DNA from 3 places in the Bradyrhizobium sp. CCBAU 53351 genome. Region 3 is predicted to be linked to each of the others. Evidence: predicted binding sites of a transcription regulator. Region 3 holds the regulator's gene; each other region holds the start of a gene.
The links. The regulator LexA, encoded in region 3, represses DNA repair genes until DNA is damaged. The targets are predictions, from matches to a motif close to TGTTCNNNNTGTGTTCNG.
Positions count from the first base shown of each region.

Region 1 (8,024 bases), 1.5 Mb from region 3:
GGTCGACCTCGCGCGCGACAAGGGATTCAAGGTGCTCGTCGCCGCCCGCGGCGCGGAGGCGCTGGAGCTCGCCAAGCAATACCAGCCGAGAGCCGTCTCGCTCGACGTGTTCCTGCCCGACATGCTCGGCTGGACCGTGCTGAGCCAGCTCAAGCACAATCCGCTGACCCGCCACATCCCCGTGCAGATCATCACGCTGGACGAAGACCGCCAGCATGCGCTGGCGCGTGGCGCCTTCTCCTTCGTCAACAAGCCGACGACGACCGAAGGCGTTTCCGCCGCGCTGACGCAGATCAAGGAATATGCACGTCCCAGGCGCAAGCGGCTCCTGATCGTCGAGGACAACGAGGCCGAGCAGCTCTCGATCCGCGAGCTGCTGCATCACGACGACATCGAGATCGTGACGACGGACACCGGTGCCGGTGCGCTCTCGACGCTGCGCGAGGCGCCCTGCGACTGCGTGGTGCTCGACCTCCGGCTGCCCGACATGAGCGGCTTCGAGGTGCTGGACCAGATCCGCAACGACGAGGCGCTGTCGAACATTCCGGTGGTCGTCTTCACCGGCCGCGAGCTTTCGGCGGAGGAGGACGCGGAACTCCACACCATGGCACGCAGCATCGTGGTCAAGGGCGTGGAATCGCCGGAGCGGCTGCTCGACGAGACCGCACTGTTCCTGCATCGCGTGATCACGGAACTTCCGGTCGAGAAGCAGCGCATGCTGGAGAAGCTGAACAGTTCCGACGAGGACCTGATCGGCAAGACCGCCTTGCTCGTCGATGACGACGCCCGCAACATCTTCGCGCTGTCGAGCGTGCTGGAACGGCGCGGCATGAAAGTGCTGACGGCCACGACCGGCAGCGAGGCGGTGACGCTGGTCGAATCCAATCCGGAAATCGCCATCGTGCTGATGGACATCATGATGCCGCAGATGGATGGCTATCAGACCATCGGCGTCATTCGCGAAAACCCGGCCTTCGCCCGTCTTCCGATCATCGCGCTGACCGCCAAGGCGATGAAGGGTGACCGCGAGAAGTGCCTGGAGGCCGGCGCGTCCGACTATCTCGCCAAACCCGTCAACACCGATCAATTGCTGCTTGCGATCCGCATGTGGCTGCACCGCTGAGTTGGACCCGAGAATGGACCACGAAAAGGTCAACATCCTCCTCGTCGACGACCAGCCGGCCAAGCTGCTCGCCTATGAGGTGATCTTGAAGGATCTCGGCGAGAACCTCGTGATCGCCTCGTCGGGGCGCGAGGCGCTGGAGGTGCTGCTCAAGACCGAGATCGCGGTGATCCTGGTCGACGTCTGCATGCCCGAGCTCGACGGCTTCGAGCTCGCCGCGATGATCCGCGAGCATCCGCGCTTCCAGAAGACCGCGATGATCTTCATCTCCGCCATCCAGGTCAGCGACATCGACCGGCTGCGCGGCTACGAGATGGGCGCGGTCGACTACGTGCCGGTCCCGGTCGTGCCGGAAGTCCTGCGCGCCAAGATCAAGGTGTTCGCCGAACTCTACCGCAAGACCCGCGAGCTCGAACGGCTGAACCAGGAGCTGGAGGATCGCGTCCGCGCGCGCACGGCGGAGCTGGAGAACTCCACGGCGAAGCTGCGCGAGAGCGAGCAGCGGCGCAGCATGGCGATCGCCGCCGGCAAGATGGGATCCTGGGATTGGGACTGGATCAGCGGCGACTGGATGTGGGACGAAGGGCAATATCGCATCTTCGGCGTCAGCCCCGAGAGCTTCGAGGTCAACCCGGCCAACGTTCAGGCGCTGTTGCATCCCGATGACGTCGACCAGTTGCGCAAGGCGATCGCCGAGTTCAACAGGGGCACGCGGGCCTACGAGACCGAATTCCGGATCATGCGGCCCGACGGAGAAGTGCGCTGGTGCGTCGGCACGGCGGCAGCGACGGTGGACGATAGCGGTCGCGTCGTGCGCGTGAGTGGCGTCACCGTGGACATCACCGAACGCAAGCGTGCCGAGGAACGGCAGAATCTGCTGGCGCGGGAGGTCGATCATCGCGCCAAGAACGCGCTGGCGCTGGCGCAGTCGATCGTGCGCCTTACCCGGGCCGACGAGGTCAAGGCCTATGTCAACGCAGTCGAGGGACGCATCAACGCGCTGGCGCGCGTGCACACCATCCTGTCGCTGTCGAGCTGGCAGGGTGCCGAGCTCTCCAGGCTGATCGACGAGGAGCTGGCGCCCTATTCGCTCGGCGGCCAGATCATCCTGGCAGGTCCGGAGGTCCAGTTACTGCCGGCAACGGCCCAGACGCTGGCGCTCGCCCTCCATGAGCTCTTCACCAACTCGGCCAAGTACGGCGCCCTCTCGACCAGGTCGGGACGGCTCACGATCGGCTGGCAGGTCGAGGACCAATTGCTTACGCTGAACTGGGAGGAATCCGGCGGCCCGCTCGTCATGACTCCGAAATCGCGCGGCTTCGGCACGCGGAGCCTGCTGGCGAGCGTGGAGTCCCAGCTTGGTGGACAGGCCAAGTTCGATTGGCGAGCCGAAGGCCTGTTGTGCCGGCTCGAAGTGCCGTTGACACGCAAGACGGCGGCGGCGCCCGCATCCGGCGAGTTCGAGGACGCCGGCTCCGCCGAATTGCAGCGCGCATCCGGTTAGAGCGTTTTCCAGCGAAATCGCGACCGGCTCGCGTCGAGAGCCGGCGAGAACCGAGAGCTTCCGCTCCGATCCAGGCGGAGCGGAAAAGCATCAACCGGACGCCACGCTCATCATGCGTCGCATCGTCCGCGGTTCGCGCGCAACCCGCCCCTCGAGCCAGGCTTCCGTCTGGGCGAGATCGCGTAGCGCCCTGGCATAGCGGCGAGCCGCGCTTCGCTCCGCCCCGCGCGGCAGCTTGCGCGCCTTGCGCAGAATGTCCGCGGCCGCGTTGCGATAGGCCAGCGAGCGGTAAAGAAAGACTACCTTACCCATGTCGATGTTCCCGTTTTGCTGGTGCTCATCCTCGCAAGCCCGGCATGAACGTCGGATGAAGCCGTTGATGACAATTCCTTCATTCAAATGGAACCAGCGAATTATCGCCCGCGTTGCATGCCAAATTGGGATGCTGTTCCCATGCGCGCAAAAAAGTCGTCGGACTTGATCTCTGCGACCGGCCTCATCAGGCTGATGACGCATACCTTGATGGGCGCAGCCCTCGGCCTCGCCTTCAGTCTCGCGCTGATCCTCTGCAATCCGGCCGTCGCCGGCCTGCTCAGTCACGGCGGAAACCAAGCCGCGATCATCTTCGCTCTCACATTGGTGACGACTTTCGCCATCGGCGCGACACTTACCGGCGTCGTGTTCATCCTCGCCGAGGACAAGCAATCTTGAAGCGTGCGCTAAGCGCCCGAAGGCTTTGCGGGGAACTCCTGCGCTCAACGGCGGTTGGCTGCCTGCGTCAATTTAACCCAGGGAGTTCCCTCGCATGACAACGACCAAGCTCGTTCTCACCGCAATGCTGGCGACCGGTCTCGCCGCCGCGCCGCTCGCAGCACAGGCCAAGTCGCACAAGGCGAAACATGGATCGTCGATGTCGTCGTCGCAGACCACCGGCGCCAACACCAAGGCGTCCAAGGGCGCCGATCCCTCCGGCCAGGGCGGTTCGGGCCCCGGCTCCGACCAGGGCGGCACCATGACGAACAAGACCAGCAAGGGCATGACCAACACCAAGTGAGCCCAGGCCGGCACGACATCAAAAGCCCCGCGGCGACGCGGGGCCTTTTTCTTGGTCTCAGTCTGCAATCAAACACCAAATGGTCAGGCGTCAGCTCATGGCGGCCGGCGCGTTCCGAGATTGAGCCCGCGCCCCTCAGCATTCGTCTTCACGAGATGATCGAGCTGCGCCCGTTTGCGTCCGATCAGAAGTTGGGCCGCAGCATCATCAAGACCCGCGCGCTGCAACTGCCGGATGGCAGAGCCCAGTTCGAGAATCTCGGCGCGCAACCTCAAGATCCGGTAACTGTCCGGGTCCTCATCCACGGCGCCCCCCTCAAAGATTTCATCGCCCTCTGCTCGCGCGCTGGGGAATACCGGCTGTCTTCACGAGACGAAGGCGCACGCGGTCTCGGACGTCAGGCAGGACATCGGGACCGCCGGCGGCATTCCATTTCCCGATCAGCAAATTGACCTTTCGGCGCAGATCCATCTGCGCCAGGGCCTGTTCGGTGCAATCGCGATCGCCGTTGACGGAAGCGCGCACGGACGCCTCGACGTCGGCCATCTCCAGCCTCAAGGCACTGATTTTACGTCGAATTTCATTAATTCTGTTGTCCATGGCTTGTTAGAACAAAATAAGAACATATAGTCAAGCCACGAATTCAGGACGGAGATGCCAGATGCAGGTTCAAGGTAAATACGACGCCAGGATCTTTCTTGCCCAGCAGATGACGCGGGCGCAATCGCTGCGGCTGAAACGGCTGAGCGAAGAGGCCTATCAGCCCGCACAATATGCGCGCGACCTGTCCTCCACCGAGGCCGCACGGCGCATCCAGGTGCTGGAAGCGGAGATCGAGCTGGCGAATTCCTTCTAGGCTTTCGCCTGGAAGGTTGCGCGCTCTTCGGAACCATGCCCGTGTCGAACGGTTCTTCCGGCCAAGGGAGAACATGCATGGCACGCAAGGCAAAGAAGCGCCGCTACTCACGCAGCTCCGGCAGCGATGTCGAAAGCGAGATGCGCCGCTACAAGAAGGGCACGGCCAAGAGCGGCCGCAAAGGCCGTGGCGGACGCGTGAAGAGTCGCAAGCAGGCGATCGCGATCGGGCTGTCGAAGGCGCGCAAGAAGGGCAAGAAGGTCCCGAAGAAGGCCAGCAAGAAGACGTCCAAGAAGAAGACGACCAGGAAGCGGACGACGAAGAAGACAGCCAGGAAATCGTCGAAGCGCAAATCCAGCACGCGTTGATGCTGACCTGTCTCAGATCATGCTGCCCGGCATGAAGCAGCGGATCGAGACTCCGAAAGCCGTCTTCACCGGCCACACCATGGTGCGGCCGGCGCGGTTCGGCTCGGTGATGACGGCTTCATCGGGCACCTCGACCCACTCCCCGTCGAGCCGCACGCGATAGTGCCCGTTGTGCGACTCCCAGTCGGGATCGGCGACGGCAAAACCGTCGGCGTCCGAGCAGCACGGACCGAGGTGGCTGCGCAGGCTGTCGAACCACGGCTTGAGGGGCGAGTCCGCGTAGCGGCCGTCATCGCGACCAAGCGCGTTTCCACCCCAGAGCACGAACGGCGCCGCAAGCAGCGCCCCCCTCAGCGAGAGCTTCAATCGATCCATGTCGGCACCGATCAAGTGCGAACCACCGGCCAGTTCCACAAGACGGCGGCGGGTTCGAAGTTCCACGCTTGCAACTCTCGACTGCCTCGTTGCCGCCGAGCATATCCACGACTCGGAACTGTGATGACCGAACGCGGCTTTTTCGTATGAACCGGGTCACCATCGCTGCCGTTAACGAGAATGTTATCCGCGCTTGCCGTACATCCTGGCGGGCAAAGGAAAGGGCGGCCCGAGGGCCGCCCTTTGGCTTGTTGGGAAGATACGGGTCGCCTCAGGCGAGCGGCACCGCGACGAACCTCGTCGCCTCGGCGCTCCTGACCTGCAACAGCACGCTGCGCTTGCCGGATGATTTGGCCTGCGCCAGCTCCGAGCGGACGTCGCCGACATTGGCGACGGCCTTGCCGCCGACATTGAGGATGACGTCGCCGGTCTGGATGCCGCGCTGCGCCGCCGGTCCTTGCGGATCGACTTCGGTGACGACAACGCCCTTCTGGCCGGCACCCTGGACGTCACCGGCCGGAGCCAGACCGAGCCCGAGACGGGGCGTGCCGGCGCTCGGCTGCTCTACGCCCCCGTCGGCGCCGCCATTTGCCTTGGCCTGCCGCTCGTTCGGCAACTCGCCGAGAGCGAGCGTCAGTGTCTTGGTCCCGCCGTTGCGGAAGACGTCGAGCTTCACCGAACTGCCCGGCGCAATCGTGGCGATGGTGCGGGCGAGGTCGCGGGAGTCCTTGATCGCGGTGCCGTTGACGGCGGTGATGACGTCACCCGCCGCGATGCCGGCCTTCGCCGCCGGGCTGCCATCCTGCGGCGTGTCGACGATGGCGCCGCGCGCTTCCTTCAGCCCGAGGCTGTCGGCGATCTCCGACGTCACCGGCTGGACCTGCACGCCGAGCCAACCGCGGGTCACCGCGCCCTTGTCCTTCAACTGCGCAACGACGAGCTTGGCGGTCGATGCCGGAATGTCGAAACCGATGCCGACCGAGCCGCCGGAGGGCGAGAAGATCGCGGTGTTCACGCCGATCACGTTGCCGCTCATGTCGAAGGCCGGGCCGCCGGAATTGCCCTTGTTGATGGGCGCGTCGATCTGGATGAAGTCGTCATAGGGACCGTTGCCGATGTCGCGGCCGCTGGCCGAGACGATGCCGGCGGTCACCGTGCCGCCGAGACCGAAGGGATTGCCGACCGCGACCACCCAGTCGCCGATGCGCGGCTTCTGGTCGGAGAATCTGACGAACGGAAAGTCCGTCTTGCCGTCCACCTTGATCAGCGCGAGATCGGTCTTCGGATCGGTGCCGACGACCTTCGCGGTGTAGCTCGTGCCGTCGTCCAACGTCACCTGCACCGAGGTGGCGTGGTCGACGACGTGGTTGTTGGTCACGGCATAGCCGTCGGCGGAAATGAAGAAGCCGGAGCCTTCGCCTGTCATCGTCTGATGGCGCTGGCGCGGCATGCCGTTCGGGCCGCCGGGGAAACGGAAGCCGAACTGCCGCGAAAACTGGTCGAACGGCGAGCCCTCGTCGGAGTCCATCCGGTTCTGTTGCAGCATCGCGCTCTTGTCGCTGTCCTGGTCGATCCTGACCCGCACCGAGATGACGGCCGGCTTGACCCTGCTGACGAGATCACCGAAGCCCGGCGGCGTCGCGGCGGATTCCGCAGCCTCCGCCGGCGCAATGAAGGAGCTCGGGCCGAATTTTGAAGAGCCGGGAGAGGCCGCCAGCACGGCCACGCCGAGCGCGGCCACGGTGCCGAGCAGCGCGAGCCGGCGCGGCTTCAGGATCTTGCGGGACGTCGGGGTGCCGGAATTGACGCGATCGTTCATGTCGAAATGTCCATGTTGGAAGCTGTCGCCTTGCATCCAACATGGACATCGTCACCTTACGACGTCCCGTCCGTCCGATTAAATCTTGGCAAAGAACATGCGAGCGGACACCAGTCGGAAGATCGTTTCCGCACATTTGATGCAGCTCAACGCAAGTCCTTCGGGCAGTGAAAAACTGCGGCCACCGGATGATGTTCATCGGAGGCGCCCCATGTACAAAGATATTCTCGTTCACATCCCCACCGAACGCCCCATGCGCTCCGCGATCGATGGCTCGATTTCGCTGGCAGCGCAGTTCAACGCCCATCTCGACGCGGTCGCGGTCGGCTATGTCGCAACCAGTGCAGCCTATGTGATGGAAGGCGGCGCTGCGGTTGCCGCCGTGTTCGAGCTGGAACGCGAGCGCGCCGTGGAGCGGGCCGAGGCGGCCCTCTCGGTGTTCGAGATCGAAGCGGCGAACGCCGGCATCTCCTACGCCTGCCGTCCGCTCGGCGCGATCCCGGTGGATGCAGCCGGCTCGCTCGGCGAGATGGCGCGGCTGCACGACCTCAGCGTCGTGCTTCAGCCCGAGCCTGCGCACGGCTCGTTCGACAACGACGTACCCGGCGAGATCCTGTTCCAATCCGGCGGCCCGGTGTTGTTCCTGCCCTACACCTTCCATGGCGCATTCAAGGCAGGCCGGATCGGCATCTGCTGGGACGGCAGCCGCGTCGCGGCCCGTGCCGTGCACGACGCAGCGCCATTCCTGGCGCGCGCCGAGGAGATCGTGATCATCACCATCAACGAAGCCAAAGCGGTCTCGGACGAAGCGTCAGCGAACAATCTGGCAAGACATCTCGGCCGGCGTGGACTGTCGACGCGCACGGTCGGCCTGTCGGCGACGCGCGCCGACATCCAGCCGACCATCCTGTCGCTGGCGGCCGAC
Region 1 is NZ_CP030059.1:1,961,841-1,969,864, reverse strand. Features, by position in the region: gene XH83_RS09310 (HAMP domain-containing protein) at 1-1,123, shown strand, start outside; gene XH83_RS09305 (HWE histidine kinase domain-containing protein) at 1,137-2,627, shown strand; gene XH83_RS09300 (hypothetical protein) at 2,718-2,939, opposite strand; gene XH83_RS09295 (hypothetical protein) at 3,081-3,338, shown strand; gene XH83_RS09290 (hypothetical protein) at 3,433-3,681, shown strand; gene XH83_RS09285 (hypothetical protein) at 3,777-3,986, opposite strand; gene XH83_RS09280 (hypothetical protein) at 4,006-4,227, opposite strand; gene XH83_RS09275 (DUF3072 domain-containing protein) at 4,343-4,537, shown strand; gene XH83_RS09270 (DUF6496 domain-containing protein) at 4,615-4,905, shown strand; gene XH83_RS09265 (hypothetical protein) at 4,918-5,280, opposite strand; gene XH83_RS09260 (Do family serine endopeptidase) at 5,552-7,099, opposite strand; gene XH83_RS09255 (universal stress protein) at 7,311-8,024, shown strand, end outside.
Region 1: the regulator LexA is predicted to act here: its motif matches at 4,289-4,306, upstream of XH83_RS09275 (DUF3072 domain-containing protein).

Region 2 (8,024 bases), 2.8 Mb from region 3:
AAAGCTTGTACTGATACAGGTCTCGGAACAGCGATCGCAGCAGAGCGCGGATCTCGCGCGCTCCAAAATAAAGGAAGTTGCTGGCCAAGAAGAGCATTTGGAGTTCTGCATCGTCCGCAAGGTCCTCGGTAGAATTGAATTGCGCAAGCCAGCGGTTGACGTGCGCTTCCTTTGCTCGGCCCTCCCAAAGAGTTTCGTCGAGGGACTTCATCTTGGACCGAAGTTGGTCGGCTAGGCGTTGGTGCTTGGTGTCAATCATTTGTTTTTCGCAAGTAGAGAACCCACTCGCTGGAGATTAATCCAGCAGTCTTGTTGCGTTTAACCATCAGACCTCGTGAGCGAATGTGGTCAATGAGCTTAAACTCTGTCGTCAGTCCAATTTCATTTGCGAGAATCTCTAGATATCTCGGTGTGTCGAAGGCTTGGCCGCAGATTGTGTTTGGTCCAACTACTAGAACTAAGTTACCCCCAACTCTAAGACTGGCGTGCATGGCCTTTAAGGAGTCTCTCATTTCGCGAAGGTATTCGGCGGCAATATGCGCCCTCAACGGATTGATATTGCGAATGGATGAGAGCTGGCGATCGGCCCTAGAAATTCCTGTTTTGATCTGCTCCTCGTAGGTCCGCTTCGGAAAGTGCTCTCGTCCAATATTTTGGTCTTCAATCGTTCGAAGCGAGTCCTCGGATAGTCCCAGCCATCCGATACCGAAGCTGGAAGCGCGAATATACTTCTGCGCGCCAATATAAGGAGGCGAAGTAATGATTAGATCGACGGAATTGCGGTCAATCGCTTTATCCAGGTGGCGCGCCTCGTCGTGGATCTGCACAAGGGGGCTGACGGGCAATTCGTCAAGCTCGCGGAGGCGAGAGCAATTTCGCTTAACGATTTCGTCAAATGCGGTAATCGTGCTTTGGGTGTCTGCTGCCCTTAGGTGCTTTCGCAATTGTTCATAGTGCGTCCCGTACTGTTTCTTTCGGCCCGGATTAATCCGAACAGGAACTGATAATCTTGGATCGGCTCGAGACATTCGGCGCGCACACACCGATAGGCAAAGCTGCATAAACTCCCGCACGTCGTTCGAGCGGATGCGGTTGATCGTGTAAGCGAGTTTCGCAAGATCGTTCGCGACGGTTTTCTTGTACCAGAGTTTGACATTAACAGTCCGCGGTAGCGGTGCCTCGTCGATCAAGGCGATCTGCTCATGTATGCGTGCGAGTTGCCGAGTAATTCTTGCTCGTTCGATAGGGCATGTCTTTACGCGCGCAATTAATCTTGCAAGGGGATTGGAGTCTGCACCTACGACAGGGCAGCCACCAATGATTCCTTCAACAAGCACTGTCCCCGATCCGCAGAATGGATCGGCGATTGTAAGTGGAGCGCCCGGCTGGATCGTCTTATGAGCACCGAGGAAGAAATGCGGAATCTGCGGCAATAGTTTCGCTGGATAACTGTGAAGAAGGTGGGTGCTTCGCTCGGGAACGATTTCTGAGACGAGGTCGCGAAAATCGACTACAATGGGCCGTGAATTAGTTCTGCCATGTTGCCGCCAAGTCTCAAGCGTCCGAGCATAGTCAGCTTCGGTCAAATTAATCTCCGTCGACTATGGATAGGTAAACAAAAAGATGACGACATGACTCGCAAGACCCTCCGAGTTGTGAGGCTTAGTCCAAGCGCCAAAATGCCCCAATACGCTCATCTGAACGATGCGGGTTTAGATCTTTTTGCAATCGAGAAAGTTCGACTCAGGCCCCGAGACAGAAGTCTAGTGCGAACTGGCATCTTAGTTCAACTACCACGAGCAACTGAGGGGCAAATTCGTCCACGCAGCGGGTTGGCGCTACAGCATGGCATCACGGTGCTAAATTCGCCTGGCACGATCGATGCGGGTTTTCGGGGGGAAGTTCTTGTTCTTCTGGTGAATCTTGGCGAGGAGGATTTTGAGGTCCTGCCTGGAATGAAGATCGCGCAGCTTGTGATAAGTAATGTCCTGACTGTGAACGTGCAGGAGGTTGATGATCCCCGTCAACTGTTGCCCACGGATCGCGGTCGGAGAGGTCTTGGGTCAACAGGTGATAAGTGAACGCGAAGCGATCGGATAAGCAACCCCTGGAGCGGCATACGACCTCTCGTCCTACGGTCGCAGCGCTTGAGAAATTGATCGGGAAGAAGCTTCCGGTTCTCGACAAGGGCTTCATTCGGGTCATTGACTACATGGGGGACGATGGTGCCATCGTCCAAGCAGCGCGAGTATCTTACGGCAAGGGCACGAAGTCAGTCTCGGCAGACGCCGCTCTGATTCGATATTTGATGCGGCACATGCACACAACGCCGTTCGAGATGTGTGAGCTGAAACTCCACATAAAACTTCCGATCTTTGTAGCCAGGCAGTGGGTGAGGCATCGCACAGCCAATATCAACGAATACTCGGCGCGGTACTCTGTCTTAGAAAGGGAGTTCTACGTCCCGGACCTGGAGAACGTTGCCCAGCAAAGTGGGAACAATCGACAGGGACGGGGCCATATCGCGTCTTCAAAAATAGCGCAGAGCGTGCGTCGACGTATGGCCAAAGATGCAGAAAAAGCATTCGATACGTACGAATCTCTGCTCGGTCAGTCTGATTCTAGCGAAGGAATATCAAGGGAGCTTGCCAGAATTGGATTGCCTTTGTCGACCTACACCGAGTGGTATTGGAAGATCGATCTGCACAATCTCTTCCATTTTCTTCGACTGCGGGCGGACGAGCATGCACAGCTCGAAGTGCGAAAGTACGCAGAGGAGATTTTGAAAATTGTCGAGAAATGGGTGCCTGCTGCGTATAGTGCATTTGTAGAATATCAGATGCATGGAGGTCGCCTTTCTCGATCCGCCATCCGGATAATTGGCGAGCTAGCCAGAGGGGGGAAGGTCTCCTTTCCAGAGTCTGGACTGTCGCGCCGCGAGTGGGACGATCTCGTGAAGATGTTTTCGTTGGATATTGAGCGTTGATTTTCAGAGGCAGCGCGCTTTCCCTGCGATTGGCCGGAACTGCAAAACAAAACGGCCGGATCTTCCGATCCGGCCGCAAACGCAGAACGCTACTGGCTAAGCCTACGCCACGCGACGCAACCTAGCCCCCGCCCTAACGGTAAAACTCTTTAGCTCGCCTTCTTCGCCGGCGCTGTGGTCGGGCCGACCTTCTTCTGGATGGCGCGCTTCAGCTCGAGGGCGCGCGGCGACAGGACGTCGGCCTTGGCCTTGAGCAGGAAGGCGTCCAAGCCGCCATTGTGGTCGACGCTCTTCACCGCGTTGGTGGAGACGCGCAGGCGCACGTTGCGCTCCAGGGCTTCCGAGATGAACGTCACGTTGACGAGGTTCGGCAGGAAGCGGCGCTTGGTCTTGATGTTGGAGTGGCTGACCTTGTGGCCGACGAGGGGGCCCTTGGCCGTCAGTTCGCAGCGGCGAGACATGGTAGAAATCCTTAAGTTCGAACCCCTCACGAATGCGGCCGCCATTCTGGGCGCCACGGGGGCTAATTCTCTTGTCCTTGCAGGGAGCGGCGGACGTATAGGGGGGAAGGGGCGGACAGTCAAGGTTTTGGGCGGGGATTCATGCCCCACAACAGGTGTCATCGCCCGCCCTAGTGCGCAATTGCGCACGGGGGGCGGGCGATCCAGTACGCCGAGGCGGCGCGGCTGGCCAGAGGGGCTGCGGCGTACTGGATGCCCCGGTCGAGCCGGGGCATGACAGCGGAGGGTGGGGAGAGGTTCTCGCCCCCCAGCGGGCGCCCCCCGATCACCAAAACGGCAATGTTTGTCGCACCTTACCATCACATAAAGGGCGTAATCGCCGCCGAAGAGTCCAGTGGAGTTCCCGGCCCGACACACCCGGACACATTGTTTGCCGCGGTTTTTGGCTTAAGTAACAGCCGTCGCGTGCTCCCATGGATTGTATTGTGCTGATCATGCCCTTTTCTGCGCCCAAATCGCGCTTCGCCCGGCCGCGCCTGACCGGCTGGCTGGCGGCGGTTTGCGGGCTCGCGGTGCTGTGGGGCGCGATGCCCGCGGCGGCGCAGGGTAAGCTCGAGGCGCAATATGAGGCCTCGCTGGCGGGCATCCCGGTCGGCAAGGGCGGCTGGAACATCGATATCCAGGACGACGTGTTCGCGGCGGCCGCCGCCGGCGGCACCTCGGGCCTGCTGAAATCCTTCACCGGCGGCTCCGGCACCGGCGCCAGCCAGGGCCGCGTCGTCAATGGCGCGCTGGTTGCGACCGGCTACCAGGCCTCCACCACCACCTCGAAGAAGACCGAAGAGATCCGCATCACGCTCGACAAGGGCAATGTGAAGGATTTTGCGATCCTGCCCGAGCCGCCGGTCGATCCCGACCGCATCGTCGTCACCGACGCCCATCGCCGCGGCGTCTGGGACCCCATGACGGCCTCCCTGCTGCGGGTGCCCGGCACGGGCGACCCCGTCTCGCCGGAGGCCTGCCACAACTCGGCCCCCGTGTTCGACGGCCGCATGCGCTACGACCTCAAGCTCGATTTCAAGCGCATGGAGACCGTGAAGGCGGAGAAGGGCTATCACGGCCCGGTCGTGGTCTGCTCGCTGTATTTCGTGCCGGTCGCGGGCTACATCCCCGACCGCCCCGTGATCAAATACCTCGCCGCCCAGCGCAACATCGAGATCGCCTTCGCGCCTGTGGCAGGCACCCGCATCCTGGTCCCGTTCTGGCTGAAAGTGCCGACGCCGCTCGGGCCCGCCATGCTGGAAGCGACCAGCTTCATCACCACAGCCCAGCCGCCGCGCGTGGCCAAGACGCAGTAGGGCGCGCCGCCGCAGCGGCGGTCGCGTTTACCCTCCCCTGGAGGGGGAGGGTCGGCTCGCAGCGCGTCCTCCCTCCGCCGTCATTCCGGGGCGCGCCCCTTGGCGCGAACCCCGGAATGACGAGCGGAATTTTTGGCTCATAAAAGTTCCAGCAATTTCAATGGCCCTTCTACTGTGCATGGGGTTGTTTTCGCGAAAATGAGTTGGGAGGGGTGCGGTCCGGGAATCCATTTGACTCCTCCCCGATTCTGATTCGACTCCGCGCCGTCCCCAACTTAAGGCTTTCCGCCCTCCAAACGCCGCTTGTGCGGCGGCCTAAAACTCCATCTAGTTGCGGCCGATAAGACTCCCGCGACATGTTGCGTGAACGGAACGGGACTCAATCTGGAGTCAGCGATTCGGCCGCGATTCGTTCTAGAGTCGTTCCGAAGCTTAAGACGGGCAGGAAAAGCGTCGCAAAGTGAGACAGTTGCGGGAGGTTTGGGGAGCAGCTCCCACGCACGCGGTGTCGTTGCCCGGCCAGTGCGCAATGGCGCACCAGGGCCGGGGGCATGACAGCGACGGGTGCGGATAGCCCCATGCACCCGACCGCCCCAATCCAGCACTGACATTCGCCCAAATCGCCACTACCTAATCCCTCAGATGCCCTTTTCCTCCTCCCCCTTCGCGTCCCATAGCGCCGCGTCCGATCGTGTACCTGGCGCCGGCGTCACCGCGGTGCTCGGGCCGACCAATACCGGCAAGACCCATCTCGCCATCGAGCGGATGCTCGCGCATCCGTCCGGGATGATCGGCCTGCCGCTGCGCCTGCTCGCGCGCGAGGTCTACAACAAGATCGCCGCAAGGGTCGGCAGCGAGGCCGTCGCGCTCGTCACGGGCGAGGAGAAGATCAAGCCGAAGAGCCCGCGCTATTGGGTCTCGACCGTCGAGGCGATGCCGCGCGACCTCGACCTCTCCTTCCTCGCCGTCGACGAGGTGCAGATCGCCAGCGATCTCGAACGCGGCCACGTCTTCACCGATCGCATCCTCAACCGCCGCGGCCGCGACGAGACGCTGCTGCTGGGTGCGGCGACGATGCGCCCGATCATCGAGCGCCTGTTGCCGGGCGTCTCCATGATCACGCGGCCGCGCCTGTCGCAGCTGGAATTTGCCGGTGACCGCAAGATCACGCGCCAGCCGCGCCGCACCGCCATCGTCGCGTTCTCGGCCGATGAAGTCTATGCCATCGCCGAGCTGATCCGCCGCCAGCACGGCGGCGCTGCTGTCGTATTGGGCTCGCTGAGCCCGCGCACGCGCAATGCGCAGGTCGAGATGTTCCAGAACGGCGACGTCGATTATCTCGTCGCCACCGACGCCGTCGGCATGGGCCTCAATCTCGACGTCGATCACGTCGCCTTTGCCTCCGACCGCAAGTTCGACGGCTATCAGTTCCGCCGCCTGACGCCGTCCGAATTCGCGCAGATCGCGGGACGCGCGGGCAGGGCCACCCGCAACGGCACCTTCGGCACCACCGGTCGCTGCGCGCCGTTCGAGCCCGAGCTCGTCAACGCGCTGCAGAACCACACTTTCGATCCCGTGAAGATGCTGCAATGGCGCAACTCCAAGCTGGATTTTGCCTCGCTCGGTGCGCTGCAGGTCTCGCTGAACCTCGCCCCCGGCCACGAGGCGCTGACGCGCGCGCCCATCGCCGAGGACATGCGCGTGCTCGACCATACCGCCCGCGACGCCGAGGTGCGCGATATCGCGCATGGCAAGGCGGCGGTGGAACGGCTGTGGGAGGCCTGCCAGGTCCCCGATTACCGGAAACTGTCGCCAGCGGCCCATGCCGAACTGGTGACGACGCTCTACGGCTTCCTGATGCAGAAGGGATGCATCCCCGATTCCTGGTACGAAGCCCAGGTCACCCAGGCCGACCGCATCGATGGCGACATCGACACGCTGTCGGCCCGGATCGCGCAGATCCGCACCTGGACCTTCGTGGCCAACCGCCCGGATTGGCTGAGAGACCCCGATCGGTGGCAGGGAATTACGCGGGACGTCGAAAATAAATTATCGGATGCGCTCCATGAACGCTTGACTGAGCGTTTCGTTGATCGCCGGACCAGTGTATTGATGCGCCGCCTGCGGGAGAACACGAGCTTGAATACTGAAATCGGCAAGACCGGCGAAGTCATCGTCGAAGGCCATGTCATCGGCCGCCTCGACGGCTTCACCTTTGCACCGGATGCGGCGGAAGCGGGCTCCGATGCGAAAGCCTTGCAGGCTGCAGCGCAAGCGGTGCTCGCCGGCGAGATCAACACGCGCGCCGAACGATTGGGCAATGCGCCGGACGATCAGTTCGTGCTGACCTCGGAAGGCATCATCCGCTGGACCGGCGATGCCGTGGCGCGGCTGTCTGCCGCAGAGGACGCGCTGCATCCGCGCATCCGCATCATCTCCGACGAGCGCCTCACCGGCGGCCCCCGGGAGAAGGTGCAGGCGCGGCTCGAGCTCTGGCTCAAGACCCATATCGAAAAACTGCTCGGGCCGATGTTCGAGCTCTCCAAGGCCGAGGACGTCACCGGCATTGCCCGCGGCATCGCCTATCAGCTCGTCGAGGCGCTCGGCGTGCTCGAGCGCCCGAAGATCGCCAACGAGCTGAAGGATCTCGACCAGCCCTCGCGTGCCGTGCTGCGGAAGTACGGCGTCCGCTTCGGCGCCTATCACATCTATTTCCCCGGCCTGCTCAAGCCCGCCGCGCGCGCGCTCGCCGCGCTGCTCTGGGCCTTGAAGCAGGACAATGTCGATCTGTCCTCGCTGTCGGGCGCGCAGCATCTGGCCTCCTCGGGCCGCACCTCGTTCCCGGTCGACAAGGCGTTGCCGCGCGATGCCTATCGCGTGCTCGGCTACAAGCAGGCGGGCGAGCGCGCCGTGCGCGTCGACATCCTGGAGCGCCTTGCCGATCTGATCCGCCCGGCGCTGGCCTGGCGCGAGAACGCCTCCGGCGAGAAGCCGGCCGGCGCCTTCGACGGCCGCAGCTTCGTGGTCACGCAGGCGATGACCTCGCTCACGGGATCTGCAGGCGAGGATTTCGCCTCGGTGCTGCGTGCCCTCGGCTATCGCATGGAGAAGCGTCCGCCGCTGCCGCAAAAGCCCGTCGCGACTGAGCAGGCCCCGACTGAAACGGTCGCAGCGGAGACCCCGCCGGTTGAAGGCAGCGCCGAGACCTCGAGCGAGACC
Region 2 is NZ_CP030059.1:664,521-672,544, forward strand. Features, by position in the region: gene XH83_RS03155 (hypothetical protein) at 1-259, opposite strand, end outside; gene XH83_RS03160 (hypothetical protein) at 252-1,586, opposite strand; gene dut (dUTP diphosphatase) at 1,680-2,081, shown strand; gene thyX (FAD-dependent thymidylate synthase) at 2,156-2,986, shown strand; gene rpmB (50S ribosomal protein L28) at 3,136-3,447, opposite strand; gene XH83_RS03180 (DUF3108 domain-containing protein) at 3,942-4,805, shown strand; gene XH83_RS03185 (helicase-related protein) at 5,448-8,024, shown strand, end outside.
Region 2: the regulator LexA is predicted to act here: its motif matches at 5,216-5,233, upstream of XH83_RS03185 (helicase-related protein).

Region 3 (8,024 bases):
AGGTGCTGGAGCTCGCGCCGCCTTATGTGCAGACCGGGCTGACCGGCGCGCAGCAGGCCTGCGACGCGCGCGCCATGCCGCTGGCCGCTTACATCGCGGAGGTCATGCAATTGCTGGAGCTCCGGCTTCACCCCCGCGACGAGGTGCTGGTGGAGCGTGACCGCGCCCGCCGCTGGGCCGAGCGCGATGGCCGCTACGAGGCGACCTTTGCGGCCATGAATCTAAGCTGAGGCGACGTTCCAGACGAATTCGGCCGGACGCGGCTATCCGCTTCCGGGCGATCCGTAGACTGGGAGTCGCAGAATTTAGTTCGGCACCGCGCCTTTCGAGGCAGGCTTGGCCGCAACCGCGTTCGCGGTGACGCCGTGCAGGAAGTCGTAAGCCGCATGCAAGGCCTTGTCGTCTTCCTCCTTGGGCGGCACGTAGGACTGTGACCCCGTCTGCTCGCCACCCTCGCCCGCCGACAGATGCCCGCGCATCTGGGACTCCGCCATGGTGTCCATGCGGCCCTTCAGCTCCGGCGGCACGTCCTGCAGGATCTCGATGTCGGGCGCGATGCCCTGGGCCTGGATCGAGCGGCCCGACGGCGTGTAGTAGCGCGCAGTGGTCAGCGCCAGTGCGCCATTGCCGGCGCCGAGCGGAATGATCGTCTGCACCGAACCCTTGCCGAACGAGCGCGTGCCGATGATCGTCGCGCGCTTGTGGTCGTGCAACGCGCCGGCGACGATCTCCGAGGCCGAGGCCGAGCCGCCATTGACGAGCACCACCAGCGGCTTGCCCTTGGTGAGATCGCCGCCATGCGCGGTGAAGCGCTGGGTCTCCTCCGGGTTGCGGCCGCGGGTCGAAACGACCTCGCCGCGCTGCAGGAAGGCGCTCGACACCGACACGGCCTGGTCGAGCAGACCGCCCGGATTGTTGCGCAGGTCCACCACGTAACCGACGAGCTTCTCCTGCGCGACGTCCTTGGTGATCGAGGCGATCGCCTTCTTCAGGCCGTCGGTGGTCTGCTCGTTGAACGAGGTGATGCGGACATAGCCGATGTCGCCGTTCTCGACATGGAAGCGCACCGGGCGCACATGAATGATCTCGCGCTTGATCGCGACGTCGAGCGGCGCGTCGGCGCCCTTGCGCACGATGGTGAGCTTGGTCTGGGTATCGACCGGGCCCTTCATCTTGTTGACCGCCTGCTCGAGCGTCATGCCCTGCACGGCCTCGCCGTCGATCTTGCTGATGAGGTCGCCGGACATCAGGCCGGCCTTCGAGGCGGGCGTATCGTCGATCGGCGAGACGACCTTGACGAGGCCGTCCTCCATCGTGACCTCGATGCCGAGGCCGCCGAACTCACCGGAGGTGGTCTCCTGCATCTCGGTCCAGGCCTTCGCGTTCATGTAGCGCGAATGCGGATCGAGCGAGGTCACCATGCCGGTGATCGCGCCTTCAACCAGCTTGGCATTGTCGGGCTTCTCGACATAGCTCGCCTTCACGCGCTCGAACACTTCGCCGAACAGGTTGAGCTGGGAATAGGCATCATTCGCGTTTGCTGCCGCCCGCGCCGCCCATACGCCGCCGTGCGGGCTGGCTACCAGAAGGGTGAGACACGCTCCGGTGAGCGTGCCCAGAGGGAACAGCAGGGATTTCCGCATGGATGGGCTGGCCTTTTCGCTGGGCGGTTCGCTTTAAGCTTGTCTCTCGAGACTTGTCTTTCGGGACTTGTCTTTCAAGACTTGGGAGGCGCCATGCAATTGGCGATCCAGTCTGCTTCTCACAATACCATTCTGGTTTCTTCAAGGCCGGGATGCCACGCCGACGGGTGCACCGCAGAAATCGCTTCGCCCGGACCTAAACTTTTGGCAACGTTGCAGGACTGGCCAGCCCGCAAGGGGAATCATCGGCCGGTCCACGCCCTGCTGCTATGCGATTTTAGGATAGTTTTGGAGGCCTGGACGGGTTAGGCGATGACATAAGGCTTCAAATTCTCGGGAGGATAACAATGAACGAAGCACCCCGCATCCGGCCGGAACGGAACGTCGAGCTCGGCGCCAGCAACGAGCCGTTCCAGAATCTGCACGAATTCATCCGGAAAGCGCGGGCCAACCTCAACCAGAACGCCTGGGACTACATCGTCGGCGCCGCCGAGACCGAAACCACGATGCGCCGCAACCGCATGGCGCTGGACGAGATCGCCTTCCGCCCGCGCGTGCTGCGCGACGTCCGCAAGGTCGACGGCGCGGTTCAGCAATTTGGCCGCAAGATGCGCCTTCCGGTGGTGCTGGCGCCCGTCGGCGCGCTCGAAATCTTCGATCCGGACGGCGCGGCGAGCGTCGCGCGCGGTGCCGGCACCTTCGGTGCGGCGCACATGCTGAGCTCGGTGTCCGAGCCGGGCCTGGAGAAGACCGCCGAGATGGCGCCCGATGCGCTCCGGCTCTACCAGCTCTATGTCCGCGGCGACGATTCCTTCGTCGCGGATGTCGTCAGCCGAAGCGAGAAGAACGGCTATGCCGCCTTCTGCCTGACCGTCGACACCGCCCATTACAGCCGTCGCGAACGTGACATCGCCAAGCGCTACGTTCGCGAGAGTCGCCTGCGCGCCACCGGCGGCGATTTCCAGAAGGGCCTGGAGTGGCGGACCGTGAAGATGATCAAGGACAAGTTCAAGATCCCGCTGATCCTGAAGGGCATCGCCACCGCCGAGGACGCGCTGATCGCGGTCGATCACGGCGTCGAATGGATCTACGTCTCCAATCACGGCGGCCGCCAGCTCGACCATGGCCGCGGTGCCATGCATGTGCTGCCCGAAATCGTCGAGGCCGTGAAGGGCCGCGCCAAGATCATGGTCGACGGCGGCATCTGTCGCGGCACCGACATCGTCAAGGCGATCGCGGCAGGGGCAGATCTCGTCGGCATCGGCCGGCTGCAATGCTGGGCGCTGGCGGCGGCCGGCGAAGCCGGCATCACGCGGATGCTGGAGCTGCTCGAAGACGAGGTGCTGCGCTGCCTCGGCCTGCTCGGCGCCACGTCGTTTGCCGAGGTCGACAAATCCTGCCTGCATCCGGCGACCGCCACCAACGCGCCGAGCGTGTTCAGCGCGTTTCCGCTGTTCGACCACGAACCTTATCGGTACTGAGTAAGAGGATTGCAGGTGACATCGCTCTCTCCCGGCAGCGCGGATGCGCTTCTGTTCGATCTCGGGCGCGTGGTGCTCGACATCGACTTTTCCAAGGCGATCGCTTGCTGGGCGGGACATGCCGGCTGCCAGCCCGAAAGCATCGTCGCGCGCTATGTGCGCGACGAGGCCTACCGGCTGCACGAGATGGGCAAGATCAGCGACGAGGATTATTTCGCCTCGCTACGCGCTTCGCTGGGGATCGGCATTTCGGATGCCCAGTTCCTGGAGGGCTGGAACGCGATCTTCGCCGGCGAGATGCCTGATATCGCCGAGTTGTTGCCGCGGGCGGCGAAACAGATGCCGCTCTACGCCTTCTCCAACACCAACCGGCCGCATGTCGATTATTTCTCGAAGGAATATGCCGATCTGCTCGGCCATTTCCGCGAGCTGTACCTGTCATCGAGCATCGGCCTGCGCAAACCGGATGCGGAGGCTTTCGACCATGTCGTCGCCGCGATCGGCGTTCCCGCCGAGCGCATCGTGTTCTTCGACGACCTCGCTGAGAACATCGAAGGCGCGCGAGCCCGCGGCCTGACGGCCGTGCATGTGACCTCGCCGCGCGACGTCGGGAAGGCCTTGAAAGCATTGGGCATCTGACGCCAGCCGCGAGTGCCACCCGGCCTCCCGGCAGCGACATCTTCCGGAACTAAATCTGCTGGAATTTTGGAACCTGATCACTTTGTGCATTTTTATACAGAGTTCCGGGAACGGAATACCGCCCTTCGGACTCTTGAGTCCGTTGGGACTTCTACATCGGACTGATCGACGTGCTGGGCAAAACCTATCTCACCAAGCAAGCCTCTCTCCTGCTTGAATTCGCAAGAAACACCTCGGATTCTGACCTTTCCGCCAAGCTGATCAGCAAGGCCGCCGACCTGAAATCGCAGGCCGATCCGCTCCCCGACAAGGATCAAGGGCCCAAAGCGCCCGACGTCGCATTTGAGATCAGTCCGGACGATCCGGCGGCACGGTGACCGTATCGGTGTTGGCGCTCGTGATTCTCGTCCTTCAAGGCGCGCTGTCTCGGCTTCCTGATCATGCCCTGACGAACTTGCACTCCTCCACCACGGAGATCACGCAGGATAGATCATCCCGCGCGCTGCTTTGCCTCGCGCCTGCGGTCGGCTAGAACTCTCGCCGCCCCATTGAACGATGTGCGAGCAGGAGTTTTGCCCGTGGCCCTGATGCCGGTTTCCGACGCCCTTGCCGCGGTGCTGGCAGGTGCAGAGCCGCTGCCTGAACAGATGGTTGCCCTCGACGAGGCCTATCACCGCGTGCTGGCACTTGATGTCGCGGCGCGGCGCACGCAGCCGCCGCAAGCCATGTCGGCGATGGACGGCTATGCGGTGCGCGCGGCCGACGCGGCAGCGATCGATTCCCGGCTGACGGTGATTGGCGAGGTCGCCGCCGGCCGTCCTTTCGCGAGAGCGGTCGGCACCGGCGAAGCCGTGCGGATCTTCACCGGGGGCGTCGTTCCCGACGGTGCGGACGCGGTCGTGATCCAGGAGGACACCGTCGCGGACGGCAACAGCGTCACGATCAAGGAAGCCGCGATCACCGGACGGCACATCCGCCCGGCCGGCGTCGACTTCCGTGAGGGTGACGTCCTCCTCCGCAAGGGCACGCGTCTGACCGAGCGTGACCTCGCGCTCGCTGCCGGAATGAATTACCCGCAGCTCGCCGTCTGCCGCCGTCCCAAGGTCGCGATCCTCGCCACCGGTGACGAACTGGTGATGCCGGGCTCAGCGCCCGGGCACGGCCAGATCGTCTACTCCAACGGCTACGCCCTGCACGCGCTCGCCCGCAGCGAGGGCGCCGAGACCGTCGACCTCGGCGTCGCCGCCGACACGCTGGAGGCCACCACATCAGGCATCCGCCGCGCCCGCGAGAGCGGTGCCGATATCCTGATCACGACCGGCGGCGCGTCGGTCGGCGACCACGACCTGGTCCAGCAGGCACTCAGGGACGAAGGCATCGCGATGGCGTTCTGGAAGATCGCCATGCGGCCGGGCAAGCCGATGATGCATGGCCGGCTGGGCGCCATGCGCGTGATCGGCCTGCCCGGCAATCCCGTGTCGTCCTATGTGTGCGCCTTCCTGTTCATGGTGCCGCTGATTCGCGCCTTGTCGGGCCGCTCGGTGATTCATCATCGTCGCGAACGCGCCGTGCTCGCCTGCGATCTCGGTGCCAACGACCAGCGCGAGGATTACTTGCGCGCGACCCTCGAGCTGCGCGACGACGGCACGCCGGTCGCGCTTCCCGTCAGCCATCAGGATTCCTCTCTGCTTGCGAATCTTGCTGCGGCACAGGTACTTCTCGTGCGCCCACCGTTCGCACCGAAGGCCGAGGCCGGCAGCCCCTGCGAGGTGCTGCGGCTCCCCGTCTGAGTGCACGGCCACACGCATTCCGCGAACCGCGCTTCGTTCACGGTAAATTAAGCAGTTGCGGAACATGTATCGAACATATAGTGTCCGTTCATGATTTGTTTCGAGGATGTAGCGGCTTATCGCTGAACTCATCGTCTCGGAATCGAACGACATCAACCGGGGGACTTTGGTCGAGATGTTAACGCGCAAACAATACGAGCTTCTGCGGTTCATCAGCGAGCGTTTGAAGGAAAGCGGCGTGCCGCCCTCCTTCGACGAGATGAAGGATGCGCTCGACCTGCGCTCGAAGTCGGGCATCCACCGCCTGATCACCGCGCTCGAGGAGCGCGGCTTCATTCGCCGGCTGCCCAACCGCGCCCGCGCCATCGAAGTGATCAAGCTGCCGGAGCTCCAGGCTGCCGCCGGCGCCCGGCGCGGCTTCACGCCAAGCGTCATCGAGGGCAATCTCGGCAAGATCCGCGCGAGCTCCAGCCCGCCCGTGGACGAGGGCGAGCGGCCCGTTGCGGTGCCCGTGATGGGCCGGATCGCGGCCGGCACGCCGATCGAGGCATTGCAGACCCGTAGCCACACCATCAGCGTGCCGCCCGACATGCTCGGCTCGGGCGAGCATTACGCTCTCGAGGTGCGCGGTGATTCCATGGTCGAGGCCGGTATCCTGGACGGCGACATGGCGCTGATCCAGCGCAACGAGAGCGCCGACACCGGCGACATCGTGGTGGCGCTGATCGACGACGAGGAGGCTACGCTCAAGCGCTTCCGCCGCCGCGGCGCGTCGATCGCGCTCGAGCCTGCCAATGCCGCCTATGAGGTGCGTATCCTGCCGCCGAACCGGGTGAAGATTCAGGGCAAGCTGATTGGGCTTTACCGGAAGTACTGAGTCCGGAAGGACTCAGTCCGAAAGTAGTTTTGGCGCCTGCGTGCGCCTTCGGTCGGCGTCGCCGATCTGAGATTGGAGCGGATGAATGTCCGCTCCGGCTGGATGATCATTCTGGTTCTGCACAGATTATCCGGCCCCTCCTCCACGGCCATCTTCGGCGGACCGCAGCAACATCGCGTCACGGCGTTTCGCGTTCGGAAGACCAGATCGTTTGGGCAGCGGTCGGGGCACGGGGCCGTTGCCGCGCCATCGCATTGCCATGTCCGCAACACCCAATTGCGCAGCGCCGCGATCGCGCCGGCAATGCGAAGTGTCGTGACAGGCGCCGGCGTAATGCACCGCAGCCAGCTTTGTTCCTGGCGAATTCGGGAAAGTTAAAGTGATCGCGGGGTGCGGATCCCAGCCGCAGATTTGCCTACAACCAAGCACAACGTTGGTGTTTAAACTCTGACAGAGGCCTGTGCCTCCGAGAGGCGCGGGTCGCTATCTTCACATGAGGAGCACCCGATGTGTGACTATAGCCTGCATGCCGTCGCGACGCGCCCCGCAGAAGTCGGCGAGACCATCGTCACGACAACCTTCCGCGGCACCTCGACGCGCGGCTTCGCCTCCGAAGCCGACCTCTCCGTTGCGATCTGCCTGCTGCCGGGAACGGAGCTCGCCTTCGCAGACAACGTCCGTTACGACAACCGCTGGATCTGGACGCGCACCGTCAACTCCCGCGTCGGCAAGTTCGGCAAGATCGATCCGCACATTCCCGATCGCCATCACGATGCGATCGAATTCCCTGATGGCAAATACGTGCTGGTGACTCAGCTCGTCGAAGGCCAGCGCGCAACCGTGCTGCAATTGCCCGTGACCCAACCGGTCGGCGAGCGCGAGCACAAGCCTGAGATCATCGCCGATAGCCGTTCGCCCGTCACACCGCTGCCGCTGGGCTGACCGAGGCTCAGTCCTCCGCCTGAAGATCGGCCTCCGACGGGGTCGCATCCTTGGCGCGCGGAGCCGCCGCCCTCGGCATGAGGGCTCCTTCGAAATCTCCCTCGCCGGCGGCCGCCGGCGACCAGGGACGGTTCGTGCCCCTCGCCCTCACCGCCTGAACTGCAAATCCGTCGCCACGCCGTGTCAACGCCAGCGCGCCCTGGCGAACGAGCCGCTGCCGATCCACCACCATCGCCGCGCAATCGGGCGGTGCGGGCCGTGACGTCACGACCAGTGCGGCACGGCTGCAATCGTCCGCGAGCGCATCGATGCGCGAGGCCAACGCAACCAGGCGCCCGTCGGCAAGCGGCGTGACGCAGCCGGCCTCGTCGCACGACACCCCCTCGGCCAGCGCGCTGCTGCCGGCATCGCGCGGATCGGCGTCGGCCGCCAGCCACTCCTTCAGCATGAAATTGTCCTTGCCCGTCCTGATCAGGTGCAGGCGCCCGTCCCCGCCCCGCACCGCGACGCTCGCGCCGTCCCCGGCGATCAGGATATCGGGCTGCCGCACCGACAGGCCCCACGCGATGGACGCCAGCAGCACCACGGCACCGCACCAGCGCAAGGGCGTGCGCAACAGGCCCATCACGATGATGCCGAGGCTCGCGGCGAT
Region 3 is NZ_CP030059.1:3,459,254-3,467,277, reverse strand. Features, by position in the region: gene XH83_RS16210 (SDR family oxidoreductase) at 1-230, shown strand, start outside; gene XH83_RS16205 (S41 family peptidase) at 306-1,643, opposite strand; gene XH83_RS16200 (alpha-hydroxy acid oxidase) at 1,991-3,124, shown strand; gene XH83_RS16195 (HAD family phosphatase) at 3,134-3,763, shown strand; gene XH83_RS16190 (hypothetical protein) at 3,934-4,140, shown strand; gene glp (gephyrin-like molybdotransferase Glp) at 4,342-5,553, shown strand; gene lexA (transcriptional repressor LexA) at 5,729-6,430, shown strand; gene XH83_RS16175 (hypothetical protein) at 6,938-7,372, shown strand; gene XH83_RS16170 (ComEC/Rec2 family competence protein) at 7,380-8,024, opposite strand, start outside.